Regions from separate parts of the Paenibacillus sp. FSL H3-0321 genome, predicted to be linked through region 2. Evidence: a T-box and tRNA genes for the amino acid it is inferred to sense, from the RefSeq annotation. Region 2 holds a T-box; the other holds one or more tRNA genes.
What was found. A T-box is a leader RNA that pairs with one kind of tRNA and senses whether it is charged. The one in region 2 lies ahead of tyrS (tyrosine--tRNA ligase), so its partner is inferred to be a tRNA-Tyr.

Region 1: it encodes a tRNA-Tyr, which carries the amino acid that the T-box ahead of tyrS (tyrosine--tRNA ligase) is inferred to sense. The anticodon was not compared.

The regions. Positions count from the first base shown of each region.
Region 1 is NZ_JBBODH010000001.1:4,328,332-4,339,196, forward strand. It holds gene recR (recombination mediator RecR) at 1-387, shown strand, start outside; gene MHI45_RS19290 (DUF2508 family protein) at 619-876, shown strand; gene MHI45_RS19295 (pro-sigmaK processing inhibitor BofA family protein) at 908-1,174, shown strand; rRNA gene MHI45_RS19300 (16S ribosomal RNA) at 1,520-3,075, shown strand; rRNA gene rrf (5S ribosomal RNA) at 3,181-3,297, shown strand; tRNA gene MHI45_RS19310 (tRNA-Ile) at 3,337-3,413, shown strand; tRNA gene MHI45_RS19315 (tRNA-Ala) at 3,437-3,512, shown strand; rRNA gene MHI45_RS19320 (23S ribosomal RNA) at 3,752-6,678, shown strand; tRNA gene MHI45_RS19325 (tRNA-Ser) at 6,761-6,852, shown strand; tRNA gene MHI45_RS19330 (tRNA-Met) at 6,879-6,955, shown strand; tRNA gene MHI45_RS19335 (tRNA-Val) at 6,964-7,039, shown strand; tRNA gene MHI45_RS19340 (tRNA-Thr) at 7,079-7,154, shown strand; tRNA gene MHI45_RS19345 (tRNA-Asp) at 7,171-7,248, shown strand; tRNA gene MHI45_RS19350 (tRNA-Phe) at 7,277-7,352, shown strand; tRNA gene MHI45_RS19355 (tRNA-Tyr) at 7,358-7,443, shown strand; tRNA gene MHI45_RS19360 (tRNA-Lys) at 7,451-7,523, shown strand; gene MHI45_RS19365 (NAD(P)/FAD-dependent oxidoreductase) at 7,666-8,634, shown strand; gene MHI45_RS19370 (PucR family transcriptional regulator) at 8,744-9,838, shown strand; gene MHI45_RS19375 (ABC transporter ATP-binding protein) at 9,946-10,865, shown strand, end outside.
Region 2 is NZ_JBBODH010000001.1:7,414,255-7,425,119, reverse strand. It holds gene MHI45_RS32805 (sensor domain-containing diguanylate cyclase) at 1-1,867, opposite strand, end outside; gene rpsD (30S ribosomal protein S4) at 2,259-2,858, shown strand; gene MHI45_RS32795 (GNAT family N-acetyltransferase) at 3,029-3,562, shown strand; gene tyrS (tyrosine--tRNA ligase) at 3,585-4,838, opposite strand; T-box leader at 4,906-5,161, opposite strand; gene MHI45_RS32785 (transglycosylase domain-containing protein) at 5,299-8,208, shown strand; gene acsA (acetate--CoA ligase) at 8,312-10,036, opposite strand; gene MHI45_RS32775 (GNAT family N-acetyltransferase) at 10,198-10,830, shown strand; gene MHI45_RS32770 (5'-methylthioadenosine/adenosylhomocysteine nucleosidase) at 10,850-10,865, opposite strand, start outside.

The DNA.
Region 1 (10,865 bases), 3.1 Mb from region 2:
ATATGTCAGGACAAAACCCGAGATACCTCAGTGATCTGCGTGGTACAAGACTCCAAGGATCTTGTAGCCATAGAGAGAACCAAGGAGTTCGACGGCTATTATCATGTGCTTCAGGGTGCAATCTCACCGATGGAGGGCATAGGTCCCGACGATATAAGACTTAAGGAACTGTTGACCCGTCTGAGCGACGAGAGAGTGAAAGAGCTTATTATGGCCACTAACCCCAATATTGAGGGTGAAGCTACAGCTATGTATATCTCCCGTCTGGTCCGTCCGTTCGATATTAAAATCACCAGAATAGCCCATGGCTTGCCTGTGGGGGGCGATCTGGAGTATGCGGACGAGGTTACCTTATCCAAAGCTTTGGAAGGCCGTCGTGAGCTCTAAGCAGTTCTGACATCATAATCAGCGAAGGAAGCCCGCGAGGGCTTCTTTTTTATATAGGAGGGCGCATACGTCCTGAACGATACATTACATACAAGATAGGCTATGAACCGCCGTCTTACTTTGTGGGACTTTTTAGTTCTAAGTTTGTCCCCATCTTTATATGAATGAGAATATGCAAGACGCGGCAGCTGCGTTATCAAGCATAGAATTATTCTTGAGGGGGAATCGCAAATGGGTTGGTGGGGCTCGAGAAAGCAGGGAAACGATGTAAAAAATGTTCAAGTGTCAGACTTGGATGAGCACTGGAATGTATTCCTCGAAGTGTCCAAGGCACAAGCGGAGTGGCAAAGAGCCTATTTGATGTTTGATGAGGCGCTGGGTCAGGATCAAATTGATTATGCGATATATATTCTGGAGGCAGCAGAACGCAAATATCAAATTCATCTTAAGCATGCTAAAAGCTTGGGGCTTAACCGCAGTCTATTATAGGCTTGGTCAAGATATGTAAAGGGGGAGCATAATGCTAAGATTGGCTGCAATGGGCGTATTGATATTATCCGGGTTATTATTGATATTAATAGTTTTTCGTAAAAAATTAGGCTGGGCCTGGCTCAGTTTGTTTGGGACTCATCTTATTCTTGCTGCGATGGGCATTTATATAGTGAATTTCTCCGGATTGCTTACGGAAGTTTATCTTCCTTTAAACCCGGCAACCATAGGCGCAGTAACGATTCTTGGACTTCCGGGAGTCCTGATGCTGCTCGGTTTAAAAATAACTTTGTTTTAATGGTTGACGCATGTTATTAATTTATGATACATTAAGTCTCGGCCCTTTGGACAAGATATCACTTGATAACTTGCCAATAAGGAAAGCGAAAAAAGAAATTAAAAAAACGCTTGACTGAAGTAAGGGTGCTGTGATATATTATAAAGGTCGCTGCTGACAAGCAACGACGACGAAAAAAGAGACATTGATCTTTGAAAACTGAACAACGAGTGAGTGGGAAATCACGCAAGTGAGATCCAAAACTGATGAGTTTCACAGCGTATTTTTACGCTTTAGAAACTTCATCGTGAGAATGTAAATTCTCGTCAGATGTTTCAAATTGAGCAATCGCTCTTTCTAAATACCAATTTGGAGAGTTTGATCCTGGCTCAGGACGAACGCTGGCGGCGTGCCTAATACATGCAAGTCGAGCGGAGTTATGAAGGAGCTTGCTCCGGATTAACTTAGCGGCGGACGGGTGAGTAACACGTAGGCAACCTACCTCTTTGACTGGGATAACTACCGGAAACGGTAGCTAATACCGGATAATTCCTTTGTTCACATGGACGGAGGATGAAAGGCGGAGCAATCTGCTACAAGGAGATGGGCCTGCGGCGCATTAGCTAGTTGGTGGGGTAACGGCTCACCAAGGCGACGATGCGTAGCCGACCTGAGAGGGTGAACGGCCACACTGGGACTGAGACACGGCCCAGACTCCTACGGGAGGCAGCAGTAGGGAATCTTCCGCAATGGGCGAAAGCCTGACGGAGCAACGCCGCGTGAGTGATGAAGGTTTTCGGATCGTAAAGCTCTGTTGCCAGGGAAGAACGTCCGGTAGAGTAACTGCTACCGGAGTGACGGTACCTGAGAAGAAAGCCCCGGCTAACTACGTGCCAGCAGCCGCGGTAATACGTAGGGGGCAAGCGTTGTCCGGAATTATTGGGCGTAAAGCGCGCGCAGGCGGCTATTTAAGTCTGGTGTTTAAACCTTGGGCTCAACCTGAGGTCGCACTGGAAACTGGGTGGCTTGAGTACAGAAGAGGAAAGTGGAATTCCACGTGTAGCGGTGAAATGCGTAGATATGTGGAGGAACACCAGTGGCGAAGGCGACTTTCTGGGCTGTAACTGACGCTGAGGCGCGAAAGCGTGGGGAGCAAACAGGATTAGATACCCTGGTAGTCCACGCCGTAAACGATGAGTGCTAGGTGTTAGGGGTTTCGATACCCTTGGTGCCGAAGTTAACACAGTAAGCACTCCGCCTGGGGAGTACGGTCGCAAGACTGAAACTCAAAGGAATTGACGGGGACCCGCACAAGCAGTGGAGTATGTGGTTTAATTCGAAGCAACGCGAAGAACCTTACCAGGTCTTGACATCCCTCTGAATCCACTAGAGATAGTGGCGGCCTTCGGGACAGAGGAGACAGGTGGTGCATGGTTGTCGTCAGCTCGTGTCGTGAGATGTTGGGTTAAGTCCCGCAACGAGCGCAACCCTTGACTTTAGTTGCCAGCAGGTAGTGCTGGGCACTCTAGAGTGACTGCCGGTGACAAACCGGAGGAAGGTGGGGATGACGTCAAATCATCATGCCCCTTATGACCTGGGCTACACACGTACTACAATGGCCGGTACAACGGGAAGCGAAGCCGCGAGGTGGAGCCAATCCCAGCAAAGCCGGTCTCAGTTCGGATTGCAGGCTGCAACTCGCCTGCATGAAGTCGGAATTGCTAGTAATCGCGGATCAGCATGCCGCGGTGAATACGTTCCCGGGTCTTGTACACACCGCCCGTCACACCACGAGAGTTTACAACACCCGAAGTCGGTGGGGTAACCCGCAAGGGAGCCAGCCGCCGAAGGTGGGGTAGATGATTGGGGTGAAGTCGTAACAAGGTAGCCGTATCGGAAGGTGCGGCTGGATCACCTCCTTTCTATGGAGAATCGTCACCTGCAACGGTGACATTCAAATCGGAAGCTCAGCTTCCAAAACACTCACTCGTGTTCAGTTTTGAAAGAGCAAGTCTCTTTCGTATGCGTTTGGTGGCGATAGCGGAGGGGTTCCACACGTACCCATCCCGAACACGACCGTTAAGTCCTCCAGCGCCAATGGTACTTGGACCGAAGGGTCCTGGGAGAGTAGGACGCTGCCAAGCGCAACCTTATGAAGTTTATGAGGTGCATTGATAGAATAAGGGCCTTTAGCTCAGCTGGTTAGAGCGCACCCCTGATAAGGGTGAGGTCGGTGGTTCGAGTCCACTAAGGCCCACCATTCTTAACTTAATATCCTATTATGGGGCCATAGCTCAGCTGGGAGAGCGCCTGCCTTGCAAGCAGGAGGTCAGCGGTTCGATCCCGCTTGGCTCCACCAAAATGATTTAAACTCAATACTTCTTTAAACTTGATCCTTGAAAACTGGATACCGAAACGAATTTGCGTTTTAGAACATCTTTTAGCTGAAACTTGTGTGAACAAGTTTTAATTAATAGTGATACTAAGCGAAGGTTTTGGATTGTGAGCGACTTTTGGCTTTAAACAGACTGGCGGACAGAGTGATCTGGAAGCGCTGTTTAAAACAAGATGAGCGAATAAGCCAATACCAGAGCGATTGGTTAAGCTAATAAGAGCACACGGAGGATGCCTAGGCGCCAGGAGCCGACGAAGGACGTGGCGAACAACGAAACTGCCTCGGGGAGCTGTAAGCAAGCTTTGATCCGGGGGTGTCCGAATGGGGAAACCCAGCTGTGGTAATTCGCAGTTACTTCTCTCTGAATACATAGGGGAGATAGAGGCAGACCAGGGGAACTGAAACATCTAAGTACCCTGAGGAAGAGAAAACAATAGTGATTCCGTCAGTAGCGGCGAGCGAACGCGGAACAGCCTAAACCAAGGGGCTTGCCTCTTGGGGTTGTGGGACGTCTCACATGGAGTTACAAAGGAATATGGTAGGCGAAGAGGTCTGGAAAGGCCCGCGATAGAGGTAAAAGCCCTGTAGCCTAAACTGTGTTCTCTCCGAGACGGATCCCGAGTAGTGCGGGGCACGTGAAACCCCGTATGAATCCAGCAGGACCATCTGCTAAGGCTAAATACTACCTGGCGACCGATAGTGAAACAGTACCGTGAGGGAAAGGTGAAAAGCACCCCGGAAGGGGAGTGAAATAGAACCTGAAACCGTGTGCTTACAAAAAGTCAGAGCCCTATTCATGGGTGATGGCGTGCCTTTTGTAGAATGAACCGGCGAGTTACGTTTAACATGCAAGGTTAAGGTGAGAAGCCGGAGCCGCAGCGAAAGCGAGTCTGAATAGGGCGACTGAGTATGTGGACGTAGACCCGAAACCGTGTGATCTACCCCTGTCCAGGGTGAAGGTGCGGTAACACGCACTGGAGGCCCGAACCCACGTATGTTGAAAAATGCGGGGATGAGGTGGGGGTAGCGGAGAAATTCCAATCGAACTCGGAGATAGCTGGTTCTCCCCGAAATAGCTTTAGGGCTAGCCTCGGTGAATGGAGTGGTGGAGGTAGAGCACTGATTGGGTGCGGGGCCCGCAAGGGTTACCAAGCTCAGTCAAACTCCGAATGCCATTAACTTCTTGCCGGGAGTCAGACAGTGAGTGCTAAGATCCATTGTCAAAAGGGAAACAGCCCAGACCATCAGCTAAGGTCCCCAAGTGTGTGTTAAGTGGGAAAGGATGTGGAGTTGCACAGACAACCAGGATGTTGGCTTAGAAGCAGCCACCATTGAAAGAGTGCGTAATAGCTCACTGGTCGAGTGACTCTGCGCCGAAAATGTAACGGGGCTAAACACACCACCGAAGCTATGGCTAGATGCTTTGCATCTGGGGTAGGGGAGCGTTGTATGCAGGTTGAAGGTGTACCGTAAGGAGCGCTGGACAGCATACAAGTGAGAATGCCGGTATGAGTAACGAAAAGATCAGTGAGAATCTGATCCGCCGAAAGCCCAAGGTTTCCTGAGGAAGGCTCGTCCGCTCAGGGTAAGTCGGGACCTAAGGCGAGGCCGAAAGGCGTAGTCGAAGGACAACAGTTTGAAATTACTGTACCACCGTAATCCGCTATGAGCGATGGGGTGACGCAGGAGGGTAGTGACGCGGACTGATGGATGTCCGTCTAAGCAGTGAGGCTGGTGTGTAGGCAAATCCGCACACCATTAAGGCTGGGCTGTGATGGGGAGCGAAAATTATAGTAGCGAAGGTCATGATCTCACACTGCCAAGAAAAGCCTCTAGCCAGGAGAAGGTGCCCGTACCGCAAACCGACACAGGTAGGCGAGAAGAGAATTCTAAGGCGCGCGGAAGAACTCTCGTTAAGGAACTCGGCAAAATGACCCCGTAACTTCGGGAGAAGGGGTGCCTCGGTAGGGTGAATAGCCCGAGGGGGCCGCAGTGAAAAGGCCCAAGCGACTGTTTAGCAAAAACACAGGTCTGTGCGAAGCCGCAAGGCGAAGTATACGGGCTGACGCCTGCCCGGTGCTGGAAGGTTAAGGGGAGCGGTTAGGAGCAATCCGAAGCTGTGAACCGAAGCCCCAGTAAACGGCGGCCGTAACTATAACGGTCCTAAGGTAGCGAAATTCCTTGTCAGGTAAATTCTGACCCGCACGAATGGCGTAACGACTTGGGCGCTGTCTCAACGAGAGATCCGGTGAAATTTTAATACCTGTGAAGATGCAGGTTACCCGCGACAAGACGGAAAGACCCCATGGAGCTTTACTGCAGCTTGATATTGAATTTGGGTACGATCTGTACAGGATAGGTGGGAGCCGTAGAGGCAGGAGCGCAAGCTTCTGCGGAGGCGCCGTTGGGATACCACCCTGATCGTATCTAGGTTCTAACCTAGTGCCCTAATCGGGTACGGGGACCGTGTCAGGCGGGCAGTTTGACTGGGGCGGTCGCCTCCTAAAGAGTAACGGAGGCGTTCAAAGGTTCCCTCAGAATGGTTGGAAATCATTCGAAGAGTGCAAAGGCATAAGGGAGCTTGACTGCGAGACCAACAAGTCGAGCAGGGACGAAAGTCGGACTTAGTGATCCGGTGGTACCGCATGGAAGGGCCATCGCTCAACGGATAAAAGCTACCCTGGGGATAACAGGCTTATCTCCCCCAAGAGTCCACATCGACGGGGAGGTTTGGCACCTCGATGTCGGCTCATCGCATCCTGGGGCTGAAGTAGGTCCCAAGGGTTGGGCTGTTCGCCCATTAAAGCGGTACGCGAGCTGGGTTCAGAACGTCGTGAGACAGTTCGGTCCCTATCTGTCGTGGGCGCAGGAAATTTGAGAGGAGCTGTCCTTAGTACGAGAGGACCGGGATGGACGTACCGCTGGTGCATCAGTTGTTCCGCCAGGAGCATGGCTGAGTAGCTACGTACGGACGGGATAAGCGCTGAAAGCATCTAAGCGTGAAGCCCCCCTCAAGATGAGATTTCCCAATTAGTAAGACCCCTTGAAGACGACGAGGTAGATAGGTTGGAGGTGGAAGTGCAGCAATGCATGGAGCTGACCAATACTAATCGGTCGAGGGCTTATCCAACAAGTTAAGACGCAGATTTGTTTCGGATTCAGTTTTCAGGAATTAAGGTTCCTGAATGAATTTACATGGCACCAACTTGTTTGGAGAGATACCCAAGTGGCTATAAGGGGACCCTCTGCTAAGGGGTTAGACTGCGTAAGCGGTGCGAGGGTTCGAATCCCTCTCTCTCCGCCATTTCAAATTCATAATATTGTTAGTGTGGCGGCGTAGCTCAGCTGGCTAGAGCGTACGGTTCATACCCGTGAGGTCGGGGGTTCGATCCCCTCTGCCGCTACCATACAACCCGGAGGCTTAGCTCAGCTGGGAGAGCATCTGCCTTACAAGCAGAGGGTCGGGGGTTCGATCCCCTCAGCCTCCACCATTTTCACAATTCAACACCGTTTCAACACTTTTACACCGTGCCGGTGTAGCTCAACTGGTAGAGCAACTGACTTGTAATCAGTAGGTTGGGGGTTCAAGTCCTCTCGCCGGCACCATTATTTTTACAAATGCGGAACCGTGGTGTAGTTGGCCTAACATGCCTGCCTGTCACGCAGGAGATCGCGGGTTCGAATCCCGTCGGTTCCGCCATTTTTTTATGTTTTATGGCTTTTTTTATGGCTCGGTAGCTCAGTCGGTAGAGCAAAGGACTGAAAATCCTTGTGTCGGGGGTTCGATTCCCTCCCGCGCCACCATATATGGAGGCTTAGCGAAGTGGCCAAACGCATCAGACTGTAAATCTGCTCACGTACGTGTTCGGTGGTTCGAATCCATCAGCCTCCACCAGTTTTATGAGCCATTAGCTCAGTTGGTAGAGCACCTGACTTTTAATCAGGGTGTCGAAGGTTCGAGTCCTTCATGGCTCATCCCAATCAGAAAGTCATCACCTTCGGGTGGTGGATTTTTTGTGTTATCGTCATACGCAGGAAAATGAAATTGCTGACATCGAGTTTAAAATTTCTGTCTCCGTTTAATTATAAGTTTATAACACTGAGCAGAAATGAGGGGATTCCCGTTATATATGATGCAATTATTGTTGGAGGCGGTTTTGCCGGTCTGCAGGCGGCGATTCAATTGGGACGTTACTCCGCCCACCATGTGCTTGTGATAGACGCGGGAGGGGGAAGACCTAACATTTGCCGCAATTATCATAATATATTGGGCTGGCCAGAGGGAATATCCGGTGAAGAGCTTAGGGCAAGGGGGAGGCGGCAGGCTGAAGTTGCTGGGGTAGAGTTTGTTACGGATAGGATTACTAAGGCAGATAAGCAGAATGGTTTGTTTCAGCTGAACGGTTTCGAGAATCAGTGCTATAGTTCCAAGACATTGCTGCTTGCAACAGGTGTAATGGACCGCTTTCCTGAGTTGCCGGGGCTTGTAGCTACATTAGGAAAGACGGTATATGTATGCCCGGATTGTGATGGCTACGAAATTCAGAACCGGCAGACCCTATTGCTGGGTTCAGGTGACGTAGGGGCAAATATGGCTTTTGTTTTGCGCGAGCGTACGGGTGATCTGACTTATATCAATCATGAATGCCAGCCGGTATCGGCAGAAAACCGCCAACGTCTTGATGAACAAGGAATCTTATACGTAGAGGAAGCAGTTGCACGAATCGATGAGGAGAATGATGGAATCATTAAAGCGGTAGTCCTGGAGAGCGGAAATACTTTGCTTGCGGAGCGTGGGTTTATCGCCTTTGGGAACAATGCGGTACATTCGGAACTTGCGGCAGAGCTTGGGGTGAAGCTTCATAAGAACAAGCATATCGAAGCGGATAAGCGTTCATTAATGACCAATGTGGAGCATTTATGGGTGGCTGGTGATGTCGCTGTTCATGCAGAGCAAGCTACAGTTGCAATGGGCGAGGGAGCGATAGCCGGTATTTGGATGCATAAAGAGTTAAAGAAGATATCCATGGTAAGCTTGCCGCCGTCTAAGCAAAATCATAGCGAAATGGTAAAACAAAATAAATGATTCCTCAAATTGTCGATTGTGTCTTAGTAATCGGAGGGACCAGGCCGCATAATGTTGGGAATTATGATAAAATAGGCGAAAAGAGCAAAAGTGGTGGAGTATGGTGACAATGGATAGTGAGGCATTGCGTCAAAAATTGGAGCAGCTCACCGGAAAGAGAACCGGAATCAAGCAACTCGGGAGGCAGCATTCAGCTTCTCTTTTTGGCATAGGCAAAGAAGAGTTGGATCAGCCGGTCACTCATGAAGGTCATCTCTGGGTACCATTGTATGAGAACGAGGGAAGAATAACTGCGATATGGGTAGAGATGGATGGCCTTTCAGCCCTTGAATTGCAATTGGTCAATTATGCGGCACGGAATTTTGCGGTCGCGCTCAAGGCCACAGGGTTAAAGGAAGAAGGAGAAGTAGAGGCCCGGCAGCTGAGCAACTGGCTGAATTCGCAGCTCGAGCAAGAGAAGAATGATGCAGAGATTCCTGACGAAATCACTCTGAAGGGGCGTTTGTTCGGCGAGATGATTCCTTTTCTGCTGGTGAGTGAGAATGTCCACAATCCGCAGATCTCTTACCGTTCGCTTATGAAGCTGCTGCGCAATTATTTTGAGAACGAAATATTGCTTATCCCCCTGCAGGAGAAGGAATGGTTAATTTTAGCCCGCAAGGAATTGCTGACCGGCGGGGATGATAAGGACGATGAGGAAGAGAGTGTAGATGAGCTTCTGTCACAGACCTGTATGGGGCTGCATGAGCTGATTGCCAGTGAGTGGGTAGGTGTATTCCATCTGGCGGTTGCACCGGCGATCATCCCGGTAAAAGGTTTGACAGGCTCGGTTGCGCTGCTGCGGGAAACGATTGTTTTGGGACGGATTTTTCAGGTTGGCGACTATATTCATCTCCCGTGGGAGCTGCATATGGAGCGGCTGGTGAACAGTATCCCTGATGAGCGGCGCAGGCAGCTGCTAGGACAGATCGGTGACTATACTTCGGTGCTGGCGGATAAGGAGATGCTGCTGACGCTGGAAACTTTCTTCGAGATGGACTGCAATGTGAGTGAGACCGCGAAAAAATTGTACATCCACCGCAACACGCTCCTATACCGGTTGGACAAGATCAAACAGGAGACAGGTGCCGATGTACGGAGCTTTGGCGACGCAGCAATTGTAAAGTTAACCATGTTATTGTATAAAGTGACGAAAAGAAAATAGGATTTTTGTGAACGTTGCAAATAGCCAGCGAGGCACGTCTGGGGTAAGATAAATGTACAAGAAAGCGATTTATTTATAATCAACTAATAACTCGAGGGGGAAATACAATGGCAGGCGTACGTTTAGAGCATATTTTCAAAAAATACCCGGGTTCCGATAAAGCAACAGTAATCGACATCAATCTTGATATTAAAGATAAGGAATTCCTCGTACTGGTTGGACCTTCCGGTTGTGGTAAATCCACTACCCTGCGTATGATCGCTGGTCTGGAAGAAATCTCCGAAGGTAAAATGTACATTGGCGACCGTGTAGTCAATGACGTTGCTCCTAAAGACCGCGATATCGCGATGGTATTCCAATCCTACGCCCTGTACCCGCATATGAGCGTGTACCAAAACATGGCTTTCGGTTTGAAACTGCGTAAAGTGAAGAAAGAAGAAATCGACAAGAAAGTTCGCGAAGCTGCGAAAATTCTCGATATCGAGCACTTGCTTGAGCGTAAACCTAAAGCACTGTCCGGTGGTCAACGCCAACGTGTCGCTCTAGGCCGCGCTATCGTCCGTGATCCGCAAGTCTTCTTGATGGATGAGCCACTTTCCAACTTGGATGCTAAACTTCGTGGTCAAATGCGTGCTGAAATCACTAAACTGGTTAAACGCCTTGAAACCACTTGTATCTACGTAACGCATGACCAGACAGAAGCTATGACGATGGGTGACCGTATCGTAGTTATGTATGATGGTATCATTCAACAGGCAGCTTCTCCTGAAGAACTGTACAATGAGCCTACCAACCTGTTCGTAGCCGGATTTATTGGTTCCCCAACTATGAACTTTATCAATGGTACTCTGTCCGATGTTGGCGGCGCTGTTCGCTTCCGCGCTGAGAACCTTGACGTTGAAGTTCCAGGAGGCAAAGCTACAATCCTGCGCAGCAAAGGCTATATCGGCAAAGAAGTGATCATGGGCGTTCGTCCAGAAGATATCCATGAAGAACCAGTATTCCTGGAAGCTTCCCCGAACACAAT
Region 2 (10,865 bases):
ATTCCGCGATGCCGCAGGATACGGTAACACGAGGTTCGGTCTCACCCATTACCCGCTTGCGGATCCGTTCGGCTACATAAAAAGCCTGCTGCACCCCCAGCTGCGGCAAATAGACCGCCAGCTCCTCCCCGCCCCATCTGGCAGCAATATCGCCTTGGCGGATGGAGGACTTCACAATTTCGCTCACCTGCTTCAGAATTTTATCGCCTTTCTGATGGCCGTAGGTATCGTTGACCGTCTTAAACTGATCAATATCAACGACAATCAAAGAGCCGCAGAAATCCGTTGTCTGCCTCTCCTTGATCTCCTCATCCAGGTAATGACGGGCATAAAGTCCGGTGAGACTGTCACGGTTGGCCAGGAACCGTACCTCAGCATGAAGCCGGGCGTTGCCTACCGCAAGCCCGATGTGACCCGCCATCGCCTGCAGCAGCCTGAAGCTGTCATAAGAGAAGAAGTATGGTTCCCGGTGAGCAAGCATAATAGCACCGCGTACTTCCCCGCCTACATTAAGGGGAGTAGCAATCAGCGACTGCGAGCAAGTTGCGTCCATGAGCTTCGAAGAGGGTCCCGGCGTATTTAAATAATCCGACAAAATGATCGGCTCGCCTGTAGTGTAGACATTGCCTCCCAGCCCTTGTCCTACTTCTATAAGTTCATTGCGCAGCGGAAGATGATTGCAGGCAATCGCCTCCAGCCCGCCTTTCTCTTCATTCATATGCAGAATGCAGCAATAATCGGCAGCAAACATCTCCAGCAGCTCTTCAAAGGCATACTGAAAAATATCGCCCAACCGCAGGCTTTGGTTCAAACGCTGTGTCATTTCATTGCTCATACGCAATTCACGAATAAGCTGGTTGGAGCGTTCATACAGCTTGGCATTCTCAAACGCTGTCCCGGCCGTATCGGCAACCATCGAGAGGAAACGCAGGTCAACCTCCGAAAAAACGGGCTTATCCATAATCATATGGAAGACACCGTACACGCCTTGCTTCCCTCCGAGCGGGAGGCCGACCTCCACATGCTGACTGTCCTCGCGCCCGGCATGCAGCGCTACCCGGCCGTCCTTGAAGGCACGCGCGCAGACATCATCACTATCCCAAAGCAGTGGAAGCGGCTTTACCTGCGGATGCGTGCTGCGGTGGTCCTGTGACATAAACAGCTCCAGACGGGCACCCGGATACATCGCAGCAATGCTCTCAATGACCTCGGTTAGAACGGCGTCGACATCAATGTTGTCGTGCATCCGCTGGACAATTTGAAACAGGAGCGAACGGCGGATGCTTTCCCGTTCGGCATGCTGGTACACTCCCGCTAGATCTGATACAAAAACATGCTCAAACCTGCGGTAAAAACAGGTCTGGAAATGCATGGCCATTGCTTCAGCCGTATTCTTTCCGCCCTGCTCATACTCGACGGCTGTCATGGAGCAGGCAAGCAGAGCGAAGATTTCCCGTTGAGCTCGGGTAAACACCGGCAAGGTCAAGAGGTACACAGCTTGTCCGTTCTTCTGTTCCGGGGCAGCACTGGCCTCTCCAGAAAGCAGGCTTAGTCCTGCAGCTTCCGCCCATTGCGCATCCCAGCCCTCCTCTCGGATACTGCCGGCACCTGAGTCTAAAGGTTCAATCCATTTCCCTTCAAAATCCAGCAGACCCCAGTCCCATGATTCCGCGAAGGGAGGGACAGCCAGTCCACGCCAGTCCGCGAAGCTTTCCGCAATCAAATTGGCTGCATACGGGAAATCATAGGATACAATATCCGTTTCCCTGAGCCATGCGGCGGGATCTATCACATCTCCGCTTGACTGCATAGTGTCCTGCAACAGCATACGAGTGTCTTTGCGGCCGTATGCTTCCTGAACTGACATAAGCGGATCCCCTTTGCGTCTCATATTATTAATCTTCCGATAACATCTAATTAGCTATATTTTACTCTCTTTTTTCCTGTATTGCATTATATTTTCCTGATTTGAGGGATTTTTTTTAGGACCAAAGAACTAACGACAAAGATAGACAAAATCTCCTTAAAGATGCACTTGACTTTAACTGTTGTTTTCATATAATATTTATTGTTGAACAAGACTGTAACAAGTCTTAATTGGGCGTAACGTTGTGTCACCCTCTACGCATTTCGTTACTGCCAGGGCAGCGGCTGAACTTCCCTGGCAGTGTGAAACCATTTGACGCTTTCACGGATACGGATTGCGGCGCAAATAGGCCCTACAATGAAATTTCAAATATAAAGGAGTCTACTATAACATGGCACGTTACACCGGACCTAAATTCAAACTCAGCCGCCGTCTGGGCATTTCCCTTAGCGGTACAGGCAAAGACCTGAAACGCCCTTTCCCACCAGGACAGCATGGCGCTAACCAACGCAGAAAAGTAAGTAACTACGGAATGCAGCTTTTGGAAAAACAAAAACTGCGCCACATGTACGGCTTGGGCGAAAAGCAGTTTAAAACTCTTTTCACTAAAGCACAAAAGATCCAAGGTATCGCGGGCGAAAACTTCATGTTCCTGCTCGAAAGCCGCTTGGACAATCTGGTTTACCGTCTTGGTTTCGCTAACTCCCGTGCAGGCGCACGTCAGTTGGTATCCCACGGACACGTAACCGTTAACGGCAAAAAAGTCGACATCGCTTCTTACCGTGTAAGCGTGGGCGACGTTATCGGACTTCGCGAAAGAAGCCGCGCTATGACTTCTATCAAAGAAGCTTTGGAAAACCGCTCCCACCTTCCAGCTTACCTGGAATATGCTGACGGATCTTTCGAAGGCAAATACATCCGTTTGCCAGAACGCGCTGAGCTTTCCCAAGACATCGATGAGAAACAAATCGTCGAGTTCTACAACCGTTAAGATTTCGCTAACAGCGAATGCAAAGCAAAGCCTCCGGAGAATTCCGGAGGCTTTTTTGTATACTTGTTCTTGTGCCAGGCGAGATAATTCTATTTAACAAGTCTTTTCCATTCCTTCTGAATTAGCTTCTGTGGTAAATTCAGGATAACTACTGAATCGGAGGAACCTGAATGCATCTAATAAAAGATAATTTAGTCATTCGTGAAGCAACTGCCGACGATGCGCAAATATTGTGCAACTGGTGGAACGATGGAATGATCATGGCCCATGCCGGATATCCTGAAGGTCTCGGTACTACAGTCCAAGAGACTCTGGATATGCTTCAGACTGCTGCCGGCTGCAACCATCGCCTGATCCTGGAAATCGATGGTATGCCCATTGGGGAAATGAACTTTAGAATATTTGCCGGGCACTGTGCAGAGATTGGCATTAAAATCTGCAACTTCAACCACCATAATCAAGGACTTGGGAGTGCGTTTCTTACTATGCTTATCAGCTCCCTGTTTAAGCAGATGGAGATTCAAAAAATCATTCTGGATACCAACCTCAAGAACTACAGGGCACAGCATGTCTATGAGAAGCTCGGCTTTCGCAAAGTTGCGGTTCATCATGACTCTTGGAGAAATCAGCTCGGGGAGCTGCAATCTTCAGTTGACTACGAGTTAACTAAAGAGAATTATGTAATAAAAGCTTCGGCAGATTAGGCTGCATTATGCAAAATAAACCCTAAGCTAATGTTAATTTGGCAAACTTCCGCTTGCCTACCTGGACAATGTCGCCCTCCTGCGGCTGGATTTCTCCGTTCGGATCCTCCTGCTTCACCCCGTTCAGCTTCACTGAGCCCTGCTGGATCGAACGTTTAGCTTCGCCATTGGAGCCTGCAAAACCAAGCAGCGTTAACAGCGTGACCAGCTTGATTGTGCCGCTCAACAACTCTTTAGACGGTATGCCGATTGTCTCAATATCCTCCGGGAGCGCACGCTGCTGGAACACCGTAATGAAGTGCTGCTGCGCGGCCTCCGCGGCTGCTTTTCCATGGTACATTCGTACTAATGTATATGAAAGACGCATTTTGACATCCCGCGGATGGGCCGTCCCGTCGGCCAGACCCGCTTTCAGGGCAGCGAGCTCCTGATTGCTGATATCTGTAGCCATTTCGTAGTATTTCAGCATCACCTCGTCCGGCACGGACATCGCCTTGCCATAGATTTCATTAGCCTCTTCATCAATGCCGATGTAATTCCCGAGACTCTTGCTCATCTTCTGCACACCGTCGATTCCTTCCAGCAGCGGCATCAGTATAACAGCTTGCGGTTCCAGACCATATTCCTTCTGCAGTGTACGGCCCATCAGCACATTGAACTTCTGGTCCGTGCCTCCAATCTCCACGTCGGTCTTAAGAGCAACGGAATCCATCCCTTGCATCAGCGGGTAGAAAAATTCATGAATGCTGATGGCCTGGCCGCCCTGGAAGCGTTTGGAGAAATCGTCGCGTTCCATCATCCGGGCCACAGTTACTTTTGCCGCCAGATTTACAACATCCGAGAAGGACATCGGGCTGAGCCATTCCGAGTTGCAGAAGATCTTTGTTTTCTCCGGGTCAAGAATCTTATAAATCTGCTTCTTGTAGGTCTCGGCATTGCGCTGCACATCTTCTTCGCTAAGCTGCCTCCGTGTCTCGGATTTGCCCGTAGGATCCCCGATACGTCCGGTGAAATCTCCGATAACCAGCTGCACTTGATGCCCGAGTTCCTGGAACTGGCGCAGCTTATGAATCACAATGGTGTGTCCCACGTGAATATCCGGCGCCGACGGATCAAGACCCAGTTTGATGTTTAGCGGAATACCCGCAGCTACGGATTTGATCACTTTGCGCTTCATTTCCCCCTCTGGCACTATTTCCACGGCACCGCGCGTAATTACTTCCATCTGACGCTCGACTTCCTGCTGTTGGCTGATTGAAAGCTCTTCCCATGTCATTTCATTATCCTCCCAGTTTTTCATCACTAATCATTCCAAAGAACGCAAAAAGAGCCTCTCATTCATCCCAAGGGACGAGTAAGAGGCTCGCGGTACCACCCTAATTAAAGATTTGCCGTGCCGGAGCACAAGCATTCTCTTTCACTTCATTGCCATAACGGGCTTGCACCCGGTCCAGGACTACTGAACAAGCGAAATGCGCTTGTAGTTCCTCCGGACAGCTCCAGACTGTAATTCAAAGGGGCCTGCTGCCGGTTCGCACCACCCACCGGCTCTCTGAAACACATGGCTTTCCTTCTACTGATGTCTTTCCACGCTTTTCGAATATCCAATTGAGTAAACTTATACCATAGGACCTTTTAAAAAGTCAACACCTCATGAATTCGACTTTCAGGCAGAAGCGCATTCAAATACGCCAAATTGTGCTATAATAGTTCCGTTAAAAGGAGGATTATCGTCGATGGTTGAGGAGAACAAAAAGAAGACCGTAAAACAGCATCCACCCCGAAGATCCTGGCTCCGCAGGTTCGGTTCAGTCGTAAAGTGGATGTTTATACTCGGCATACTAGGCACTCTGTTTGCTGGTGGTGCCTTGGCAGGCTACATAACTTCCATTGTGAAAGATGATCCTGTGCGCACCGAGGAATTGATTCAGCAGCAAGTCAGCTTGAACGCCGTCACCGGGTTTGCCTATTTCCGGGATGGGCAACCGATCGGTCAGCTTCGAACCGAAGAAGACCGCAGGCTAATTGAATTCAACGATATTCCACAGCTTGTGATTGATGCCGTCCTCGCTATAGAGGACAATAACTTCTATGCCCATAAAGGAGTGGATTTCAGCAGTACCCTTCGTGCCGTCAAGCAGAAGCTGCTCAACGAATCGGTCCAGACCGGGGGCAGTACGCTTACCCAGCAGCTCGCAAGACGTGTATTTCTGAATCTGGACCGTACGGAAGACCGCAAAGTGAAGGAAATCCTGCTCTCCCTGCGGCTTGAACGTTTCTTATCCAAACAGGAAATTATTACGGCATATCTTAATAAGGTACCCTTTGGGAACGGCTCCAACGGTTATAATGTGTTCGGTATCAAAGCCGCATCCAAGGGCATCTTCGGTGTGGAGGACCTTGAGAAGCTGAATGTTGCGCAAGCTGCCTATTTGGCCGGTCTGCCCCAGCTTCCTTCCAAGTATTCCGCATTTAACGGGGTGGGTGAATTCAACGAGACGGCCTTTAACAGAGCCATGGAGCGCCAGCAGCTCGTACTGCGGCGGATGCTGGAGGAGAATAAAATCACTTCCTCCCAGTATGATGAAGCGCGCCTCTTTGACATCAAAGGCTCTCTGGCACCGCATTCTAAGAAGGCCTATGCTACATTCCCTTACTTGATGCTGGAAACCGAACGCAAGGCGGCAGAGATCCTACTGTCGATCAACGAAGACAAGAAAAAAGCGAAAGATACCACGAGTTCGGCAGAAGACACAGTGCTTCTGGAGGAAGCCCGTCAGAAGCTAATGACCGGCGGATACCGTGTATACACTACGATTGACAAAAAAGTATACAGCGCTATGCACAGCATCTCCGAGAACAGTGATAATTTCACAAAAAACAGCAAAGCCAGAGGCAAGGAACAGACAGCCGGGATGATGATTGAGAACAAAACCGGAGCCATCCTGGGGATGATCGAAGGCCGGGACTTCAACATTGAACAGATGAACTATGCTACGCAGATGGTCCGTCAGCCCGGCTCGACCATGAAGCCGATTGCTGCTTATCTGCCTGCACTTGATGCAGGTCTGATCCAGCCTGCCGGCATCCTCGACGATGCTCCAATCATATTGAAGGATGGTTCCAAGGGATTCCACATCCCCAAGAATGCCAACAACCGTTATCAGGGTCTGGTTACCGCCCGCTATGCGCTTAACAAGTCTTTGAACATTCCTGCGCTCAAGCTGTTTAATGAGAAGGTTGGCATCGAAGACTCCTGGGCTTTTTCCAAGAAGCTGGGGATTACGACCATCCAGGATGAAGACTACAGTGCAAAAACCGGCGTAATCGGCGGTCTGCGTTATGGTGTATCCGTCGAGGAACTGACCAATGCCTACTCCTCCATCGCGAACAATGGCGCTTTTACCGATGCCTATATGATCGAGAAGATCGTCGATTCGGAAGGAAAAGTCGTTTACCAGCATAAGGTCAATCCGGAGCAGGTCTACTCCAAACAGACGGCATACCTCATGACGGATATGCTGCGCACAGTCATTACCGACGGAACTGCCAGCACTGTCAGAAAGAATTATAAACACTTCAAGGACGTACCGATTGTCGGCAAGACTGGTTCTACCCAGAATTACGGCGATGTGTGGTTTATGGGCTATTCACCGGATGTCACTCTCGGAATGTGGGTTGGCTATAAGGAGCAGATCAATACGCTCCAGGGAGATGCCCAGAAACGGCAGGCCCAGACGTTATGGACCAAGGTCATGAATGCTGTTATTGACAAGCGGCCTGAGCTGTTCGTAACGAAAGAGTTCAGTAAGCCTGACGGCATCGTCAAAAAGACGGTTTCGGCGTACAGCGGCAAGCTGCCTACCTCTTTAACCGACAAGTTTACTACAGACATGTTCAATGCCAAGTATGTACCGACTGAAAGTGATGACGGTATATCCAAAGCCAAATACATCACATACAAAGGCGTGAATTATATTCCGCTGGAAGGAACCCCTGAGGATTTCCTGAAGGAGAAGATCGTGGTGAAACGCGAGAAGCCGATTCAGGATCTGGTCAAGGAGCTGCTCGCTGCTTTCCCTGCAATGAAAGAGCATAAGGATTTGTCATATTATATGCCGGCTGATGCCAAAACCGATTTCCCGACCGAGGTGGATCCGCGTGTCGACGACGGTACAGCTCCTGCTGCTCCAGGCGAAGTAAGCGTGTCTTACAACAGCGGCAAAGCCGTAATCAGCTTTACGCCTAGCAGCTCATCAGACGTTGTAGGCTACCGGCTGTACCGTTCCATGAACGGAGGCCCATTCAAGAAACAGCTTGTACTGTCAGCTGGTGAAGGCACCGCTTTCTCATCAGGCACACCTTCCAGTGTGAATGCCACCTTCTACGTGGCTGCCGTTGATGTGGCCGATCATGAGTCAGCTTCCGGCAGTGTAGCCGGAGGTGCTACCCCGACTCCCGAAGCGACGCCTGCTCCGACAGAACTGCCGGGGACAGAACCAACGCCGGAAGGGGAGATTATACCGGGTGCCACCGAAGATCCCGGTATGATCATCGTTCCGCCAGTGAACGGAACGGAGACACCTCCTGACAGCGGAAGTGGAAGTAACGCTGCCGGAGGAAATGCTACCGGCAACGGGCAATAACCGCTATAGCGGATTGCCTGAGGCAATCCACACAGAACAGCAAAAACACCGTTTCCGCAGATTCGCAGGAAACGGTGTTTTTGTGTTATGCTGCCGGCATGGCTTAGTCCTCAATGGTCGACAAATCCCCTTCAGGCAGATGCAGCTCCCAGGCTTTCAGCACCCGGCGCATAATTTTGCCGGAGCGTGTCTTGGGCAGCTTATCTTTGAATTCGATCTCCCGGGGCGCTGCATGAGCAGATAAACCGGCTTTGACAAAAGCGGCGATCTCTTCTTTAAGCTCCGTGGTCGGATAATAACCTTCCCGCAAGGAAATAAACGCCTTGATGATCTCTCCCCGCAGCACATCAGGTTTGCCGATGACTCCAGCCTCGGCTACCGCCGGATGCTCTACCAGCTTGCTCTCCACCTCAAATGGACCAATCCGTTCACCAGAGGAATTGATTACATCATCTATCCGGCCCTGGAACCAAAAATAACCATCCTCATCCATGTAGGCTGAGTCACCCGAGATATACCATCCGGGAATCCGGAAATACTCGTCGTATTTGGCCTTATTGTTCCAAATGGCGCCCATCATGGACGGCCAAGGGGTTCGAATCGCAAGATTCCCCATGGAATAAGGCGGCAGTACATTGCCCCGGTCGTCCAATATCGCTGCTTCAATGCCCGGCAGCGGACGTCCCATGGAACCCGGCTTAATATCCATCCGCGGGTAATTGCAGATTAACTGCGCACCTGTCTCTGTCATCCACCACGTATCATGAATGCGCTGATGATAGAATTTGTCACCCCAGCGGACAACTTCCGGATTTAACGGCTCCCCTACGGACAGCACATGGCGCAGGCTGCTTAGGTCGATGCCCTCCAGGCTAGCCTCCCCTGCTCCCATCAGCATGCGGAAAGCGGTAGGTGCACTGTACCATACAGTAACGGCGAACCGCTCAATCGTCTTGTACCAGTCCTGCGGGCTGAAACGCCCGCCCCGCACCACATTGGTTACTCCGTTCAGCCAAGGGGCAAAGATGCCATAAGAAGTGCCGGTGACCCAGCCTGGATCAGCCGTACACCAATAGACATCGTCAGGCTGCAGGTCCAGTACGATTTTGCCGCTATAATAGTGTTGGATCATTGCTCGTTGTACATGATAGACACCTTTGGGTTTACCTGTGGAACCCGAGGTGTAATGCATAATCAGCCCGTCATCCAAACTGAGCCACTCGGGCTCAAGTTCAGCTGAAGCTGCCACCATCTCTTGTTCAAAGCCCAATACCCCCTGCTCCACATCGGTTGCACCGCCGACAACAATAATATGGCGCAGTTCCGGCAGCTCACTCTGCTTCACCCGGTGTAGGAGCTCCGGTGTAGTCACCAGCGCCACTGCGCCGCTGTCCTCGAGCCGGTCCTTAACCGCCGTTTCCATAAATGCCTCGAATAGCGGACCAGCCACTGCTCCGATCTTAAGAATACCCAGCAGACTGAAATACAGCTCCGGCTTCCGCGGCATAAAAATAAACACGCGGTCTCCTTTGCCAATGCCGTGCTTGCGCAGAACGTTGCCGAACCGGTTGGAGCGTTCCTGCAAATCGGAGAAGGTATATCTTTCCTCTCTCGACGAATCGCTGTAAAGTAAGGCGGTTGACGCCCCACGGCCTTCCTGCACATGACGGTCCACGGCTTCATGGGCTATATTCACCTTGCCGGTACTATACCAGGAGAAGTCCCTCTCTACATCCTCCCACCGGAATTCGCTGACTGCCTGGGAATAATCCGCCATATTTGCGTTTTGCACGGTGCCCGGCAAAATTTCGCTGTGGACTTGCCCCATTACTCTTGCCTCCCTTACTAGTTTGATTTAAGCTTTAAGGGCGAGATTGATTTCCATGAAAATCCTGTCAATGTATTAAATGTGAAGTTTTTATGTCGGAATTAGTATATCACAGCAAGCGGTTACATTCCATATTTTAGTTAAGCGAAGGGAGCCCATTCATGGAGCACCGCAAAATCCGCGTTTCCCATACCTTTGTATATAACAGCAAGAATATTACAGTCAGTGGACCTTTATCTCCAGGCCTGCTGGAGGGCCTGCATATGCATCCTGATCTGGATGCCTTCCGTAAACCAAGCGAACAGCTGGAAGCACTCATAGACATCGCAGGCCTGCCTGAGGGGCGGGTGATCGCCGCTGTCGAAGACCAAACTGTTATAGGCTATGTAACCTTTCACTATCCGGATGAAATGGAGCTTTGGTCACAGGGGGGAATGATGGATCTCATTGAGCTGGGGGCTGTAGAGGTGGCTAACGGGTATAGAGGGAGCGGGCTTGGCAAGCTGTTGATTTCCACCGCCTTTGAGCGGGAGCAGTTGGAGAACTGCATCGTATACACCACGGAATATTACTGGCACTGGGACCTGAAAGGCAGCGGGCTTGATGTATGGGCCTACCGGAAAATGATGGAGAAGCTGATGAAAACCGTAGATATGGTATGGTATGCTACGGATGATCCGGAAATCTGCTCTCATCCGGCCAACTGCCTTATGGTCCGTATCGGACGGGAAGTTCCGATGTCGTCTCAGGAAACCTTTGACAGAGTGCGCTTCAGACAGCGCTTTATGTATTAGGATAACCTGCTCTGCCCGATCACATTGCCTTCAGC